4 regions of the Sporosarcina contaminans genome follow, and region 4 is predicted to be linked to each of the others. Evidence: riboswitches for the same ligand, from Rfam matches in the RefSeq annotation. Region 4 holds a riboswitch; each other region holds the start of a gene.
The links. Region 4 has a riboswitch for thiamine pyrophosphate ahead of ACFQ38_RS14725 (YkoF family thiamine/hydroxymethylpyrimidine-binding protein). Riboswitches for the same ligand answer to the same signal wherever they lie in the genome.
Positions count from the first base shown of each region.

Region 1: it holds a riboswitch for thiamine pyrophosphate, as region 4 does, so the genes downstream of both, thiT (energy-coupled thiamine transporter ThiT) here and ACFQ38_RS14725 (YkoF family thiamine/hydroxymethylpyrimidine-binding protein) in region 4, are expected to answer to the same signal.
Region 2: it holds a riboswitch for thiamine pyrophosphate, as region 4 does, so the genes downstream of both, ACFQ38_RS09055 (3-oxoacyl-ACP reductase) here and ACFQ38_RS14725 (YkoF family thiamine/hydroxymethylpyrimidine-binding protein) in region 4, are expected to answer to the same signal.
Region 3: it holds a riboswitch for thiamine pyrophosphate, as region 4 does, so the genes downstream of both, tenA (thiaminase II) here and ACFQ38_RS14725 (YkoF family thiamine/hydroxymethylpyrimidine-binding protein) in region 4, are expected to answer to the same signal.

Region 1 covers NZ_JBHTLT010000040.1:1,750-5,918, reverse strand. Annotated here, with positions in the region: gene map (type I methionyl aminopeptidase) at 207-956, opposite strand; gene ACFQ38_RS08560 (DUF4870 domain-containing protein) at 1,148-1,489, opposite strand; TPP riboswitch at 1,676-1,776, shown strand; gene thiT (energy-coupled thiamine transporter ThiT) at 1,860-2,417, shown strand; gene ACFQ38_RS08550 (tryptophan-rich sensory protein) at 2,523-3,254, opposite strand; gene ACFQ38_RS08545 (M3 family oligoendopeptidase) at 3,416-4,169, shown strand, end outside.
Region 2 covers NZ_JBHTLT010000042.1:66,698-70,866, reverse strand. Annotated here, with positions in the region: gene ACFQ38_RS09070 (aminoglycoside phosphotransferase family protein) at 1-162, shown strand, start outside; gene ACFQ38_RS09065 (hypothetical protein) at 704-847, shown strand; gene ACFQ38_RS09060 (topoisomerase) at 1,019-1,420, shown strand; TPP riboswitch at 1,947-2,047, shown strand; gene ACFQ38_RS09055 (3-oxoacyl-ACP reductase) at 2,184-2,936, shown strand; gene ACFQ38_RS09050 (LLM class flavin-dependent oxidoreductase) at 2,955-4,169, shown strand, end outside.
Region 3 covers NZ_JBHTLT010000039.1:87,502-91,670, forward strand. Annotated here, with positions in the region: gene thiE (thiamine phosphate synthase) at 1-42, opposite strand, end outside; gene thiD (bifunctional hydroxymethylpyrimidine kinase/phosphomethylpyrimidine kinase) at 29-868, opposite strand; gene thiM (hydroxyethylthiazole kinase) at 865-1,671, opposite strand; gene tenA (thiaminase II) at 1,671-2,354, opposite strand; TPP riboswitch at 2,454-2,561, opposite strand; gene ACFQ38_RS08510 (aldo/keto reductase) at 2,772-3,614, opposite strand; gene ACFQ38_RS08515 (hypothetical protein) at 3,799-4,169, opposite strand, start outside.
Region 4 covers NZ_JBHTLT010000121.1:13,641-17,809, forward strand. Annotated here, with positions in the region: gene ACFQ38_RS14715 (NUDIX hydrolase) at 1-56, shown strand, start outside; gene ACFQ38_RS14720 (vWA domain-containing protein) at 316-1,707, shown strand; TPP riboswitch at 1,988-2,092, shown strand; gene ACFQ38_RS14725 (YkoF family thiamine/hydroxymethylpyrimidine-binding protein) at 2,246-2,827, shown strand; gene ACFQ38_RS14730 (ECF transporter S component) at 2,829-3,410, shown strand; gene ACFQ38_RS14735 (ABC transporter ATP-binding protein) at 3,331-4,169, shown strand, end outside.

The DNA of each region.
Region 1 (4,169 bases), on a different contig from region 4:
TGCGTTGCTCGTCTCGCTCGTCCCCTCATGAACCTTAAGTTCTATTCGGGTCTTCGCTCGACTTCGCGCCTTGTCTGGCAAGCGCTTTCAAGCCAAGCTGGGCAAACACTTATCCCATAACTAAAAACCTTTAAAAGACTGTAGACAAAGTAAAAAGATACTTTGTCTACAGTCTGAGGAGGAGCCGTAAATGGCTCCTCCTTTGCTTAATCCAACTGAGTTAAAATGATCGGTTCGTCTTTTGTAACGATGATAGTATGTTCAACTTGTGCAACGAGTGATTTGTCAGGCGTTACGAATGTCCAGCCGTCTCCCAATTCGATAATGTGCTCAGCTTTCTCTGAAATGAACGGCTCCACTGCTAAAACCATTCCTTCTTTCATTAATGTTTTATCCCAAGCATCGTAATAATTGAGGACATGCTGAGGCTCTTCATGTAACGAAGTTCCAATCCCGTGGCCAGTCAAGTTTTTAATTACTTTTAATCCATTGTCTTTTGCTTCACGTTCAACAGCTTTGCCAATTTGGTTTAAGCTTGATCCGGCTTTCACTTTTGTCATTGCCCGGTCGAAAGCGCTTTGTGCCACATCGCACAGCTTTTGTTTCCTTTCATCTGGTGTTCCGACTACAAATGAAACGCCTGTATCTGCAAAGTAACCTCCAAATGACCCTGAAACATCTATGTTGACAAGGTCTCCGTCTTTTAACGTTTTGGAACCTGGAATGCCGTGTGCGACTTCATGGTTCACGCTAATGCACGTATAGCCGGGAAAATCGTATTGATCGATTGGAGCCGAGACTGCACCGTGTTCTTTGAATAGTCGCCCGCCTAATTCATCTAACTCTTTTGTCGTAATGCCAGGAACTGCAGCCTCTTTTAACGCTTCACGAATTTCAGCTACAATTTTGCCGATTTTTTTTAACGCTTCAATCTCTTCATTATTCTTTACAATCATTTTGTACTGGTCCCTTCTTTTTTTCAATCACGCATCGGTCTTCCTTTAAGGCAGAAAGCCGTTTTGCGTCAAGCCTTCCGATGATCGAGGATGACCTACTATAACCTGCGTTTTGTTCAGCTTTCTATACTATATCATATTTTTTTCCGATGTATGATGTGTATGCATTGCTCGTTTTAGACTCCTATTTATCACTTCAATACTTTAACGCCTTGATAGACATTCCAAATGATGATCGCTAAAAATAGCACTCCATAAATGAGCATAAATAGGAAAGGCGTAAAACTCCAAAAATTAATATCACCTGTCATCATGCCCATCAGTCTATTTTCGAAAGAGACAATCGAAAACGAAAAGAGCAAGAAGCCTGCCACCATAACGATAACGGGACATAGGTGGGAAATAAGAGATCGCTTCGCATGCGTTTTTACTTCATAATCATCCGTAACAAAGTAGACGATGACCGGTAAAAGCAAGGGAGAGAAAAAAACACTGAAATAACAGAGAGCAGACAATATTTTACTATTTGGCATATAAGAACCTCCTCGTTCACAGTCCACTTATTTATCAATTCCCATCCTATAGACTATCCAAAACGAATAATTTTCATAGGATGTTTGTCCAATAAAACAATATGATACGTATTTTTCAATTAAAAAACTTGCCACCTATTGCTTCTAATAATTATTCCATATACAATAGTATCGATAATTGAATTACAAGACCACAAGGGGAGCCTTTTGGCTGAGAGTGGACAATGCGTCCTGACCCTTCGAACCTGTAAGTTCATGCTTGCGTAGGGATGTGGATGGAAACTGGCATACTACGATGTCTCGGTTCTATCCGGGGTGTCGTTTTTTGTTTCCTTATATCCCTCCTATTCCAAAGAAGGAGGAGAACTAGTTGGATCGTAAACGTCTTCAATTTTTGTTAGAGGTTGCTATTTTAGGTGCATTATCTTTTGTTTTGGACTTGTTAGTATTGTTCAAGTTGCCGCAAGGAGGATCGATCACGTTATCAATGCTTCCGATTATCGTCATGGCCTACCGTTGGGGAATTGGCGGAGGGATGTTAACGGGCTTCCTTTCCGGACTGCTGCAGCTTGTCTCAGGAGCTTTTGTGCTAAATGTTTACCAGGCGGCTCTTGATTATTTTGCTGCCTACACATTGGTTGGTGTAGCAGCCATTACAATCGGTTGGTTATTAAACGGTAAAAAATCGAACGATAAGAAAACAATGGGGATGGCAATTGTTGTTGGCACCGTTGTAGGCGGATCGTTACGCTTTTTGATTCATTTCATAGGAGGCATGATTTTCTTCGCAGAATATGCAGGAGACCAGCCTGTTTGGTTATATTCGCTTGTTTACAACGCTTCGTATATGGTTCCGTCCATATTGCTCTGTGCGATTGTAGCGGTGCTTTTATTCACGACTGCTCCAAGATTAATTGAACGTACGTAAACAACTATACTTCGGAAAATTTATAGAGTTCAATCCCTTATTTGATGAAATAAACCTTCGTCCCGATAAGTAGAAAACAGAATGGAAATAAAACGGACTGTTCTTTCATTTTGAAAGGACAGCCCGTTTTTTTGAATGATTTTCTCTGAAGATCATAAATGCTATGAGAACCGCTGTTAAAAATAATGCTGCAGCTGTTACAAAAAGTTCATCAGTTCCGTTTTTAAATGCAATGCCGATAAATGTCCAAATGAACACGAAGTTCATCATAAAATCGTGGTAATGAAACATAAAATGAAGGGCAAATGCTGTAGAAATCGTTAAATAGATGACAGTCCATAATGGAGCACTTAAACCGAAACCAGACCAATCATGCAGCAGTAAGTAATAGCTTACTGTTGAAATGAGAGTAAGAAAATTCCATCCAATTAGCAAACTATATGGCATCCTGCCTGATATACGGTTATCCGTCTTATGATAGCTAAAATACACTGAAAACAAAATGCATAGTAACAGGATTTTAGCGGCGATGCTTAAAGACAGGTAGCCATAGTGCCAACAGAAAATCCATACGATCGATAGTGCAATAGCAGTGAAGAAGCCGTACATCCGTAAATTTATAAATTTTTGTTCTTTTGCAAACGAAGGAATCCAAACAAATAACATTGCGTATATTACTATCCATAATAAAAAGACATAATTTGCTGGAATAAAAAGTAATGGCAGCCTATTTGCGATTTCACTAGTTGTTTGACCGTTCAAAGAGAAAAAAGTCGCGATGACATGTAAAATGATTAGCACTAAAAGTGAAAGAGTCATCATGATAATTCTTGACATAATAAATCCTCCCTTTGAACAGTATACCTATGAAATGCTCTTGGTGCGAAAGAAAGTATGAAATTTACGTCACAAAAACCATTATTTCGAACACCGAAGATTCGTGTTATAATAATATTCGTAGTTAACGAAAATTTTAAAAAAGAGTAGGGGGATTTGTTATGACGAAAGTGGGTTATTCACAAGTATGGGATTTAGATGTTTTTTTTGCAGGGGGTAGTGAATCACAAGAACTTCGGGCACATTTGGATGCTTCAAAAGAGGAGATCAATATCGTTGAAGAGAAAGTTGCGAAGTTCCATACACCTGTTTCCGCGGATGACGGAAAAAAGGTTTTTGAGCTAATAGAAGCGATAAAAGACACTGCCATTAATTTACGAGAAGCAGGAGCAGTTATCGGCTGTTTTTTAGCTGCAAATACAAAAGATAAAAAGGCATTGATCCTGCAAGGGGAAATGGGAGCTTTATCTGCGAAGTTTGCAAACATTCAACTAAGATTCAAGCAAACACTTGCAAAAACCGATGCAGAGGTTTGGCAATCGTTACTTGAAACGGATGAACTTTCACAGTTTACATTCATTTTGAATGAATGGCGAGAAGAAGTGCAAATGAAGCTTTCCGAAGAAGAAGAAAGCTTGATTACCGCTTTAAGTGTTGATGGTTATCAAGGATGGGGACAATTATATGATCAGCTTGTCGGAGATATTGAAATTCAAATGACTGTTAACGGGGAAGAGAAGTCATTATCAGTAGGACAGGCAAATAATCTTTCATCAAATAAAAATGAAGAAATCCGGAAAGAAGCATTCGAAAAACTTACAGAGGCATGGAAATCGAAAGAAGACTTTTTCGCTTCTGCTTTAAATCACTTGGCAGGATTCAGGCTAGCCGTTTATGATAAGAGAGGCTGGGATT
Region 2 (4,169 bases), on a different contig from region 4:
GAAAAGAGTTATTGGCAAAAATCCATAGAACACGTATTTTTAGATGAAGTAATGTGGCTAATGGCTGAGTTTGAGGAAGATTGGGATAATCCTTCACAACTAAAGCTTTTTGATAGCTTGATAGATTTAGTATTCGATTCATCAAAGTATAAATTTAATTGACATTAATTAGTTGTAAAACTTTACCCTTAATAATGTAAAGTGGAACTTGATTCATGTTTCAACTCCTCATGAGCCCAAGGAGAAAAATTTTGTTTTTTTACCAGTTCTTAGTGCATTGTTTGATTAAACGAGAATTGTCTCATACCCTTGCTATTGCCATTCCTTTAGTTTCAGGACGTTTTCGAATGAACTGCGCATAAGTAGGACACACACATAAAACGCTAAGACATCTTATCGTTTTTTTTTATAAATTAACAGAAAAGACAACTATTAGATCAATCAGCTCTGAGGAGTAAAAATTCTTCGAGATAAACCTTCCGAGATTACTGCCTCCCCGACAAATTCCGATGTATATATTTAAAAAAATTACTGAATATTTCCGCTGGATCAGATCTCATTGTGCTAAGATATATAATGATATTCACCAAACGGCCAGATAGCAAAAGTGGAACATCGCTGAATGGGCTATGTATTATTTTCTAAAGGGAAATACTGTTAAAGAGGGATTATCAAATATGTTGTGGGTAGAGGGGGGCTAAAGTTGGGATTTGTTGATGACTTAGCAGGTGCTATATATGATATTTTAAAGTTTTTTATATGGGCAATTAGCTACTTAGTTGCAGGGGCGATAATTGTTGCAGTTCCTATGTACTTGACAGTTTGGATGATTGGTTTATTTCAGTAATCATATTGGGAAGCCGTTGCGGTTAAGCAATTTGCGTCCGTTCTGCAAACGGCCCAGTTAGCTGAACAAAAATATGTTTAAATTGAAACTATTTCCAATAGATATCGTTAAACTTATGCATGGAGAATTGTTGTGAAATTTGCACTTTATTTTTGAGAGGAGAATTGAGAAGTGAGGAAAAAAGCTATCATTGCAGGGATTTTATTTAGTTTAATTTTGTTAGTCGCGTGTAATACAACCGAGGTATTAGAAAGCGAGCAAGAAGTAGTAATTTCCCAAGAAAACGGTGGGGATGATGGAATATCAAATTTCTTATCTGAATTACAAAATGAAACAAATGAATCTATTACAAAGGAGACGGAACTTGAAAGTGATTCACTAGCAATAATGGTTGGTGGGAGTATTAACGAATTAACAGTTTCAGTAGGTTTTCCAAAGGATGCCAAAATTGATAATACATTGATTCAGCAAATAGTTGAAGAGTCTATTAAGAATGTTTCTGAAACAGAAACAGCAACAGATAGTGAAGAAGAAATAAAAACGAAAATAAAAATAAAGATTGAGGAATACTAACGGGATGTTTTGATTTATCAGCAAAAAATCGGTTGGCCGGAACAAGTAATAGAGTAAGTCTATCCTTATCTATAAGTTTCTGGATAAATAATTAATTTGAAGGATATAGTCAATAATTATAATAGGGGCTGTCCAATATGTTCCTGAAATAGAACAGGTGAGGAAAACAATTCGTTTTTCCCCACCTGTTCTTGTATTATTCCCTTTTAAAACTGAAAGTAGCACGTGGATGCCAGCTACTTTCAGTAGATTGTGGGCCAATGCCCAAGCGGGTAGATGAATAGATCGTCTTTCCGTGAATGTCCAGTTCTTTGTGGATTGAATATCATTCTTGTAGTTGCAAATCTGATCTTCCACATGTTTATTGAAAAAAGCAATCAAAGTTGATCTTATATTTTTTGACTATGGACCCAAGGAAATAAATGGCCAAGTTGTAATAGATCATACAATGTGCTATGGTTTAAAGTACAGACTAATAGAAATACTATAAATGGCCGCATGATCTAAAAACTCTTAAAAACTAAATAGTATGCACTAGGGGTGTTATTTAACTGAGATGAGTAGTGACTCAAACCCTTTGAACCTGATCTAGCTGAAACTAGCGTAGGAAAGTGTAAACTCTTGGATATACGAAGAGGGATGACTCTGTCTTCTTTTTGGTATGTCATCATAGTGTTACGCAACTTTCCTTTTGGAAGGTTGCGTTTTTTATTTTTAGCTGCCATTTACCGTTTCAAATAATATACGTACAGGAGTGGTTGGGATGAGTAAAGTCGTATTGGTAACAGGAAGTAGTCAAGGGTTAGGGGCAACGATCGTAAGGACATTGGCAAACCAAGGATTTCGGGTAGTCGTCAATTACAATAAGAGCAAAGAGGCAGCCGACAAAATTGTTTCCGAGATTGGAAAGGAGCATGCGATTGCCATTCAAGCGGATGTCACCAATCGTACAGAAGTGGATCGTATGGTAGAAGAGGCAACTGACTATTTTGGGCAAATTGATGTTGTGGTGAATAATGCATTGATCGATTTTAAATTTGATCCAATCAAGCAGAAACCTTTCGCAGAATTATCTTGGGATGATTATCAAAGACAATTAGATGGTACGTTAAAAGCGGCATTTAACGTAATTCAAAGTGTCGTCCCTCAATTTATTGAACGACAAAATGGAAGTATTATTAGTATAGGGACAAATTTATTTCAAAATCCTGTCGTACCTTATCATGAATATACGACAGCGAAAGCAGGTTTAATCGGTTTTACACGTAATATAGCTGCCGAATTAGGGGCGTATGGCATAAAGGCGAATGTCGTTTCAGGGGGCTTATTGAAAACAACTAACGCCAGTGCTGTTACAACGCCGGAAGTATTCGATTTAATTGCCAACTCAACGCCGTTGAAGAAAGTCACCACACCTCAAGACGTTGCGAATATGGTCGCTTATTTGGCTTCAGAACATGCAAGCGGCATTACAGGTCAGAATTTTACCGTCGATGGCGGTTTAACAATGAACTGACAAATGGGGGTGTGAAAAATGGCTGAAATGAAAGGAAAACATTTAAACTTAGGTGTTTTGCTGTATGGCTGCGGACACCACCAAGCTGCTTGGCTAATGCCTGATTCAAGTGTTGAACGGATTGGTGATATTACCTATTATCAGAACTTGGCTAAGTTGGCGGAAAGGGGCTTGCTTGACGTCGTATTCTTTGCAGATAATCAATCATTTGTAGGCAAAGAAACCAGTGATATGCCGGCGTTTTGGTTTGATCCACTGATCAATTTAACAGCCATATCCCAAGTGACAGAGCATGTAGGGTTAGTTCCAACGATCTCAAGTACTTTTTCCAATCCATTTACGGCTTCACGGCAGCTTTTGAGTTTAGACCATATAACAAAAGGTCGTGTTGGTTGGAATCTTGTTACTTCAATGACTGATGTTGAAGCGCAGAATCATAGTATGGATAAGCTACCATCTCATGATGATCGCTATGAAAAAGCAGATGAATTTGCAACGTTAATGAATCAGTTGTTTCTTTCCTGGGACAGTAAAGCGTTTCTGCATCAACGTGAAGAGAAAAAGTTGATCGATCCTTCAAATATATCGCCATTTCATCATGAAGGTACCTATTTTAAGGTGCGTGGACCGTCCACTACGCCGAAAAGTCCACAAGGTAAACCGGTCGCAATGCAGGCAGGGGCGTCCAAACAAGGTATTGCATTAGCCGCAAAGCATGCCGATGCTGTTTACTCAGTGTCGTGGAACTTCAAGCAAGCAAAAAGATTTCGAGAAAAAATCAATGAGCAAGTGAAACAAAGCGAGAATAGCGACAAACATATTAAAGTGTTCCCAGGCTTAGTAACTTATGTCGGTAAGAGTCGTGAAGAGGCTTTCGCTAAGAAAGCGGCATTAGACGAACAATTACCTATTGAAACGGCTTTAAAACAGCTGAGCATTTTTGTTCGACAAGACTGCTCCAATTGGGCACTTGATGAAAAGGTTCCACCATTGCCGCCTGTGGAGGAATTTACTGGACCGGTCGGCCGATATGAGACGATATTAGAAATACTTCAGGATACAAACCCAACAGTAAGGGAGCTATTGGGGTATCTAAATGCTGGAGGAGGACATTTCACACTCATCGGCACGCCTGAAGAGATTGTCGATCAGATGGAGCTTTGGTTTGAAGCAGGGGTAGCCGATGGTTTTAATCTTATGCCTCCCACATTGCCCGGTAGCTTAGAGGACTTT
Region 3 (4,169 bases), on a different contig from region 4:
AGAACCCATAATGAAATAAAGCTTGTAGTCAACGTTTTTCAATCAACTCCACATCCTTCCGTGCCCTATTGCCTCGTAATCTGTAGGCAGCATGGTTTGTAGGTCCATGCCCGTTGCCAATGGACAAACCATCTTCAATTGCAGCATGGATAAAATGTTTGGCTGTTATGACTGCTTCCGTCATTGGTGCTCCTTTCGCAAGCTCCGCTGTAATGGCAGCGGCGAATGTGCATCCCGTTCCATGAGTGTCTTTCGTTTGGATCCGTTTGCTTTTCATAATAAAGCGCTCGCCGTCCGCTGATACGAATAAATCCTCTGCGAAAGGTGTATCTTCCCGATGGCCTCCTTTTAGCAGGACAGCTCCTGCACCCATTTCCAATAATCGCTTCGCAGCTATCTCCATATGTGATAATGAAGTGATCGGCATTTCTGCTAACACTTCTGCTTCGGGAATATTTGGCGTAAGAAGAGCGGCCATTGGAATTAACCGTTCCTTTAAAGCGACAATTGCGGCTTGCTGGAGAAGAGAGGCACCTCCTTTTGCAATCATGACTGGATCAATGACGAAAGGAAATGTAGGATATCGACTTAACGTATCGCTGATCGCTTCGATAATTTCAGCGGAAAACAGCATGCCTGTTTTTGCTGCTCCGATCGTAAAGTCATCCAATATTGCTTCAAGCTGAGCAATGACAATACTTGTGTCAATGGGCTGTACCGCATGTACCCCTAATGTATTTTGAGCTGTGACAGCAGTCAATGCTGAAGTTCCAAACGTTCCAAGTTCTTGGAACGTTTTCAAGTCGGCTTGAATGCCTGCACCGCCGCCACTATCTGAACCTGCAATTGTTAGAGCGATGGAAGTCATTCCTTAACCCCCTCTTCGATAAAAAATTGTCCACCATCGATTGCTTCATCATCTATGCCGCCTAAAGCGTTTAAGAAATGAACAGCGAAATCTCCAGGCCCGGCTGCATGTTCTGCCGCAACTTCGCCAGCTTTTTTGTAAAAGGCGAGACTATATGCTACAGCATCGATAGGAGTGTGTACATTAACCGCAAGGAAGGCGGCTGTAACAGCGCTCAACAGACAACCCATTCCTGTAATGTGGGTCATTATAGGGTGCCCTCCAGAAACTCGTATGAGTTTGTCACCATCTGTTACAATGTCAGTTTCTCCAGTAATGGCAACGAGGCAGCGATGACGATTGGCAACGTCCATTGCAGCAGCGGCAATATTGGCAGATCCGTTTCCGGCATCGACCCCCTTCGCTGTCCATTCCACTCCCGCGATGGCGGCAATTTCTCCCGCATTCCCTCGAATGAGCGCAATATCTAATTCGTCTAATAGACGTGTCACCGTTCTTTTGCGAAAAGCAGTTGCCCCTGCCCCGACAGGATCTAATACGACAGGGCGACCATACGTATTCGCACTTCCGCCAGCGGCAATCATCGACTCGACCGTGTTGGCATTCAACGTTCCGATATTAAGTAATGTGCTTGAAGATAGGGCAGAAACCTCTGCTGCCTCTTCTATCGAATCGGCCATTATTGGGGAAGCACCCAATGCCAGCAGTCCGTTTGCTTGGAAATTTGCTACGACAATATTTGTAATGCAATGGATCAGCGGACTTTGGTTGCGCAATTCATGCAGCAAAGAAGATGGAGCCATTATGCATGCGCCTCCATTCCTTCAATCTCCCACTGTTGCTTCGTCCATGCCATTTCCCAAAACTGCAATTCGTAGTGAGTGCTTTTCATAAAATGTGCTTTCAATTGTTCACGTTTTTGATCTGATAGATGTTCCGTCAAGTTGTTCAAACGATCGATCTGTTCAAGGGTTGCTTTTTCGAACCATTCAGAGCCGTATGTGGCAATCCATTTGTCATAGATCGGATGATTTGGTTTAGCATTTTTCAGCCGTTCTCCAATTTCATAATAAAGCCAATAGCAAGGTAACAATGCGGATAAAGTCGCTGCCAAGTCGCCTTCCATTGCAGCTCGATATAAATGTGATGTATAGGCATATGCGGTCGGCGCAGGTTTAAAGTTTTCGAGATCTTTATTTGTAATGTCCAATAGTTCGAAGAAACCTTCATGCAATGAAATTTCTGAACCGCAAGTACGATCAGCATGTTGTGCAAACCTTTGTACAGTCAACATATCTGTCGCTTGCACTGCAGCCATGGCATGCACTTTTGCAAAGTGCTTTAAGTAATACGAGTCTTGCAGTACATAGTATTTGAATACATCCTCAGGCAATGTACCGTTAGCAAGCGCGGTAATAAATGGATGATGAAAACTAGCCTCCCAAACGTTGTTGCATTCTTTCCGTACCTCTTCACAAAATGTCATCCCAACCACTCCTTATCCGTTTTAGAAAACCAAAAAAGCCGCTTCACTCAACGTATTGTTGAAGAAGCGGCTCGCATATCGGCGTAAGATAACCTTTAGAAGACGTGCGATCCACTTCCCTACGCTGGTATGAGCCAGATCAGGTTCTAAGGGTCCGCATATCGATACACGTCTCAGTCTTTCACAAAGACTCCCCCAGTGGTTAACTTTTTTCAGTTTTCAACTACACTATAGCACAGAATAATAGATTGGCAAGTCACATACAGTCTTGGCTGAATAAATTATGGATTGCCTCATAACTAAGTCGAATAATTCACAATTAAAAAGCTAAGAAAAGTTTTCTTCATCTTTCCGAAGACAGTTGAAAAAGCAAATGAGAACCAAAAAGTTCTCATTCGCTTATCTTAAGTATTTAAATTAAAAATCAAAGTTATCCGGATCTGGACCGCAACGGAGGTTTTGATTCAAGTTATCGATTTTTTCCATTTCTTCGTTGGATAGTTCAAAATCAAAAACATCGCTGTTTGATTTGATTCGCTCTTCTTTAATGGATTTCGGAATTGTCACAACGCCATTTTGCAGGTCCCAGCGGATGATAACTTGTGCAGTCGTTTTATTATGGCGATCTGCGATTTCCGATAGCACAGGGTGATCCAAAAGTTTGCCTTGCATAAGCGGTGACCAAGCTTCAAGCTGGATTCCTTGTTCTTTACAGAAAGCGTGAAGTTCTTTTTGCGTCAAATTCGGATGGTATTCAACTTGGTCGACCATCGGTTTGATTTCTGCGTCTTTCATCAGATCTTCAAGGTGGTGAATATGGAAATTGCTGACGCCGATGGCTCTTACTTTTCCGTCATTGTAAAGCTTTTCAAGCGCTCGCCAAGCGTCTTTGTATTTTCCTTCAACTGGCCAATGGATCAAATACAAGTCCAAATAATCCAAGCCAAGCTTTTGTAGGCTTGCTTCATAGGCCGCGAGTGTGGATTCGTATCCTAAGTCGGAATTCCAAACTTTTGAAGTGACAAATAAATCTTCTCGTTTAAGCCCAGTTGCTTCAAGACCTTCTCGAATCCCTTGGCCAACGCCTTTTTCATTTTGATAAACTGCAGCTGTATCAATGCTGCGGTATCCATTTACGATAGCATCCTTAACGGCATTGACAGCTTCAGCACCGTCTTCAACTTTGAAAACACCTAATCCGAGCCAAGGCATTTCTACACCATTGTGTAAAGTCGTTGTATCTTGTAGCTTTTTGACCATTATGATGACCTCCATTTTTGATTGATGATATACGTATTTACTATATCACGTCTTATTTAATTTGCCTTTTATGGGAGCTTTCTCTGCATTGAAGGAGCGTTCGTTTTTATAGCTGATAAGAGGGGCAGATTGATTAAATGGGCTGCAAGTGAGATTGAATGGGAAATATGTACGAGCTAAGTCGTTATTTCAGATCAGCATAGAACAGATGAACGCGCAGTAGAAAGGCTGTGGAAGAATCGGCTTCATACTCAATAATCAAGGATTGTCTTGGGGATATATGTATAAAATGGAACCCTGTGTCGAAAAAAGCGGTGAATGCTTCTAACAAGTCTGTTCTTTTTCCGTTGTTCGCTTCGAATAAAAGTTGAATCACCCGAACTTTTTCACCATTTTTAATCGGTGCAGCACCTTTCCCTTCCAGAAACTGCAGCCATTGAGAGGAAATAGACCCATTTGTGGCACAGGGAGTCACTTCGGTGAATAAAGATGATAATAAATTATAATCCCGATTTGTTACCTCGCTTTTCTTTATTCGAAACCAATAGCCGTCAC
Region 4 (4,169 bases):
ATATGGAGTACAAAACACATCCGGAATTTCAATTATTGCCAAGTAGGAAAGTTTAATATAAAGGAAGAACCACCTTCGCTTGAGGGTGGTTCTCACTAAAATCGTATTCCTTCTAACGCTTATACAATTTCTTCTTCTTTTGCATCGCTTGCACTCATAGGTAAGTTAATAATTTGCCTTGAAGACTTCTTCTGCTTTCTCTCAAAAATACATATTTAAATTCTCTCTCATTTACTATTAGACTTTCCGACCCTTTGACTTCTGAATACTCTGTACTAATATAAAATACAATATAATTTGTGAGGAGTTGGCGACTTGAGAAGTATTTTGTACGCATCGCTGTTATCCCTTCTATTATTGACAGCATGCTCTGCAAAAGAAAATCCGGAAGTGACAAATGACAATGGCGCGGGTGAAGAAGAGCAGCAAGTTGAAACTGTAGAAGCTGCTGAGAATGAAGAGATTGAGGAAGACAATGGTAGATTGGAGGATGATTTTTATGAGATTGATGCTCCACGAGCACTAACAGAAGTGGAGCAGGAAATGTTGCGTAAACCTGGTATATATAGTGGAGAACATTACGATAAGAATAGAGTAATTGATTATTTGGATCAGCTGCCGAATGATTTAACGGAAGAGGAATTTTTAAAAGAACTTGTTTATTTATTGTCTGAAGACTATCACGAAGAAGTCGATCAGCTTATTCATTTTGATTCAACTGTTGAAGTAAATATTGAACGCCCTGATGATAAAATTGATTCACCTGAATTGCGAACAGCGCATTATGCCATTCTAATCGATGCGAGCGGAAGCATGAGAGCGGCAGTTGGCAATAAAACACGGATGGAAGCAGCGAAAGAAGCTGTTTATGAGTTCGCTAAACAAGTGCCTGAAGGAGCGACAATTTCGTTAAGGGTATACGGCCATAAAGGGACTGGAACGGTGGCAGACAAACAATTGTCGTGCAGTAGCTCAGAAAACTTGTTCCAAGGTCATTTTGATAGCGCAAAGTTCAAGCAGTCTTTGAATTCATTCCAAGCATCGGGATGGACACCGATCGGGCTTGCGCTTGAGACGGTAACGGAGGACATTCCCGAAAATACCGACCATGTTGTCGTATATGTTGTCAGTGACGGCATCGAAACTTGTGATGGCGACCCTGTCCAGGCAGCAAAGGATTTAGTCGCTGCGGACATTGAAACAGTCGTTAATATTATCGGATTTGACGTCGACAACGAAGGGCAAAAACTGTTGAAAGAAGTAGCGGATGCAGGAAATGGAGACTTTACGTATGTGAACTCAGAGCGCGATTTGAAAGCGTATATGAGGGAGCAGTACGAAGAATTACAAAACCGTTGGATGGAATGGAGAAAGGAAGGAACTTCACAAACGACAGCGATTGGAAAAGAGAAAAGGGAATGGGCAAGTGAACTAGGCAAGAGGATTAAAGAGAAAAGTGAACGTGAGAAGGAACGAATGCTTGTTGCGCAGGAGTTTTTGTTAAAAAAACACGGGGAAGATTTATGGCATTTAGAATACGCAGTTACAAGTTATGTTTTTGAAAAATGGAGATACGGTGTAATGGAGGGAAATAAGGCGTGGCTTGATACTCATCAAGAAGAGAGGGAGCAATTTAACGAGTACTTCAAAGAAGGAATGGAAAAGGAGCAGCAGTATAGGGATAAAAAAATCGGGCGTGATGAATAGAAATCGTAAGAGCCTTTGAATTTAAATTAAATCAAAGGCTCAGCTTGTTGACAAACGCTCGCTACTACGTTTGGGCCAGCAGGCTTAGGTTGTCTTCCTTGGCAAGCGTTCTCAAGCCAAGCTGAAGAAACTTCTATCTATTTCCTACAGACCCTATAATGACTGAAGACAAAGCGAAAAGATACTTTGTCTATATAAAAGTAGGGAGTCATATGAATCTATTTACAAACATAATCTCTTCGACTATACTGGTGGCATCATAGAATTGAACTACATACCGTTTCTGCACTAGGGGTGCCATTTTGGCTGAGATGTGAGCTGTTGCTCCGATCCCTTATGACCCGATCAGGATAATGCCTGCGTGGGGAAGTGTAGTGACTTTCCTATAAGATCTTTATTCAGCGGATGGCATTTCGTTATTGACAGGACGAATGCATTTGTATGTTTGCTGAATGAAAGACTCATCATGAATGGACAAGTGGCTACATCTTCTCGGATGTAGTCTCTTTTTTATGAAAAAAATATAGGGGGTCACAAAATGGAATGTGGATTCAGTCCAATTGTCGGATTTCGCTTTTCGCTTCATCCGATGGCAGATGATTTTGTAGCAATTATTAAAGGGGCACTGGAAGAAACGGATACATCAGCTGTTTGGATGCATACAGACGATGTTTCTACGGTTATTCGCGGAAAACAGGTCCATGTATTCAATGTCGCCAAGGCAATCGCATTGAACGCGGCAAAAACTGGAAAACATATTGCGTTATCTGGAACCTTTTCTGCAGGCTGCCCGGGTGATAGCGCAGGAGATGTCTATTTGGATATGGGAGATGCAGTGCTGAACAACGATCATACGAGGCAATATGTCTCGTCGCAATTCGCATTGTATCCAATGAACAATCCTTCGTATATGGATATGATTTATCGCGAAGTAGATCGTGCTAAAGAGCATGGTGTCTTCAATGAATCAATGCATTATGCAAGCGGCATTCACGGAGATATTCATGATGTTTTCAATTTCTATGAAGAAGCTTTTTCAAATGCTCGCTCCGAAGAGTATAAACATCTTGTTATGACGGTATCGATGAGCATGAATAGCCCTTCGCATGGAGGACGATAACATGTTGAAATCGTGGAAGTTGAAAGAAGTCGTATTAATGTCTTTGTTTTCGGTCGTATTTGGGATTGTCTATTTGTTGTTTCTTCATGCGGGCAATATATGGGCGGGCTTCATTGGGCCGATTGCTTATGAATGGATATTTGGCATTTGGTTTATCGTCTCGATTATTTGTATGTACATTATCCGCAAGCCTGGAGCGGCAGTCATTTCCGAGACGATTGCGGCAGCTATTGAGGTGTTGTTAGGAAATGCAGTCGGACCAAGACTTATCTTGTCCGGGGTTATACAAGGCTTAGGTGCAGAGGCAGCTTTTGCCGTGACGAGATACAAACGCTTCGACCTTTGGGTGCTCATGTTGGCTGGCGCAGGATCTGCAATATTTAGTTTCGTTTACGGCTATTTCTTAGGTGGCTTTTCAGTGTTTAGCACCGGGTATGTACTGCTCATGTTTGGCTTACGAATTGTAAGCGGTGCAGTAATTGCTGGAGTTGGAGGAAAAGCGATTGCAGACGGATTACTTGCGACTGGGTCTCTACGTGGATATGCAATTGCCCGTTCTGAAAAAGGTGATGCGCGTGCCTGAAGTGATTCGGTTTGATGCGGTACATTTTCGATTTCCGGAAGATGACAAGTGGGTGTTGAAAGATCTTTCATTTTCAATCAAGCAAGGGGAGCGGGTCGTCTTCACTGGTCCCAGCGGTTGTGGAAAGTCCTCGCTTCTCTATTTGATCAATCGGCTATATCCTTATAATTGCGATGGCATTGTAAAGGGAACGATTACGCTGTTCGGGAAAGATAGCGAAGCTTACAAACCGGGTGAGGTGAATCATCGAATTGCGACTGTATTCCAAGATCCAGATGCTCAGTTTTGCATGCAAACGGTTGAAGAAGAGCTTTCCTTCACATTGGAAAATTTGAATGTCCATAGAGAGGAAATGGATGATCGGATAGCTGAAGTGCTTGCGCTAACTAAGTTGACAGCATTCAGACATGCAGTCATACACAATCTATCCGGAGGACAAAAACAACAGATTGCCGTAGCTTGCGCTTTAATAATGAAACCGGAAATCCTTTTATTGGATGAGCCGACTTCCCATTTGGATCCGTATACGGCAAAACAGTTCATACGTTGGTTGGACCGCCTGCAAAGAAGGTTATCCTTGACGATCGTCGCAATTGAACATCGGCTTGAATTATGGGATGGCTTTTTTGAAAGGCAAATTCCACTTAAGAAAATGCCGACTGCAGCTACTATCGAAAAAAGGAAAAGCAGTAAGCAGAATATCCCTTCACTTATTGTGAATGGTCTGCGAACAGATACCTTTCTACATTCCTCTTCCTT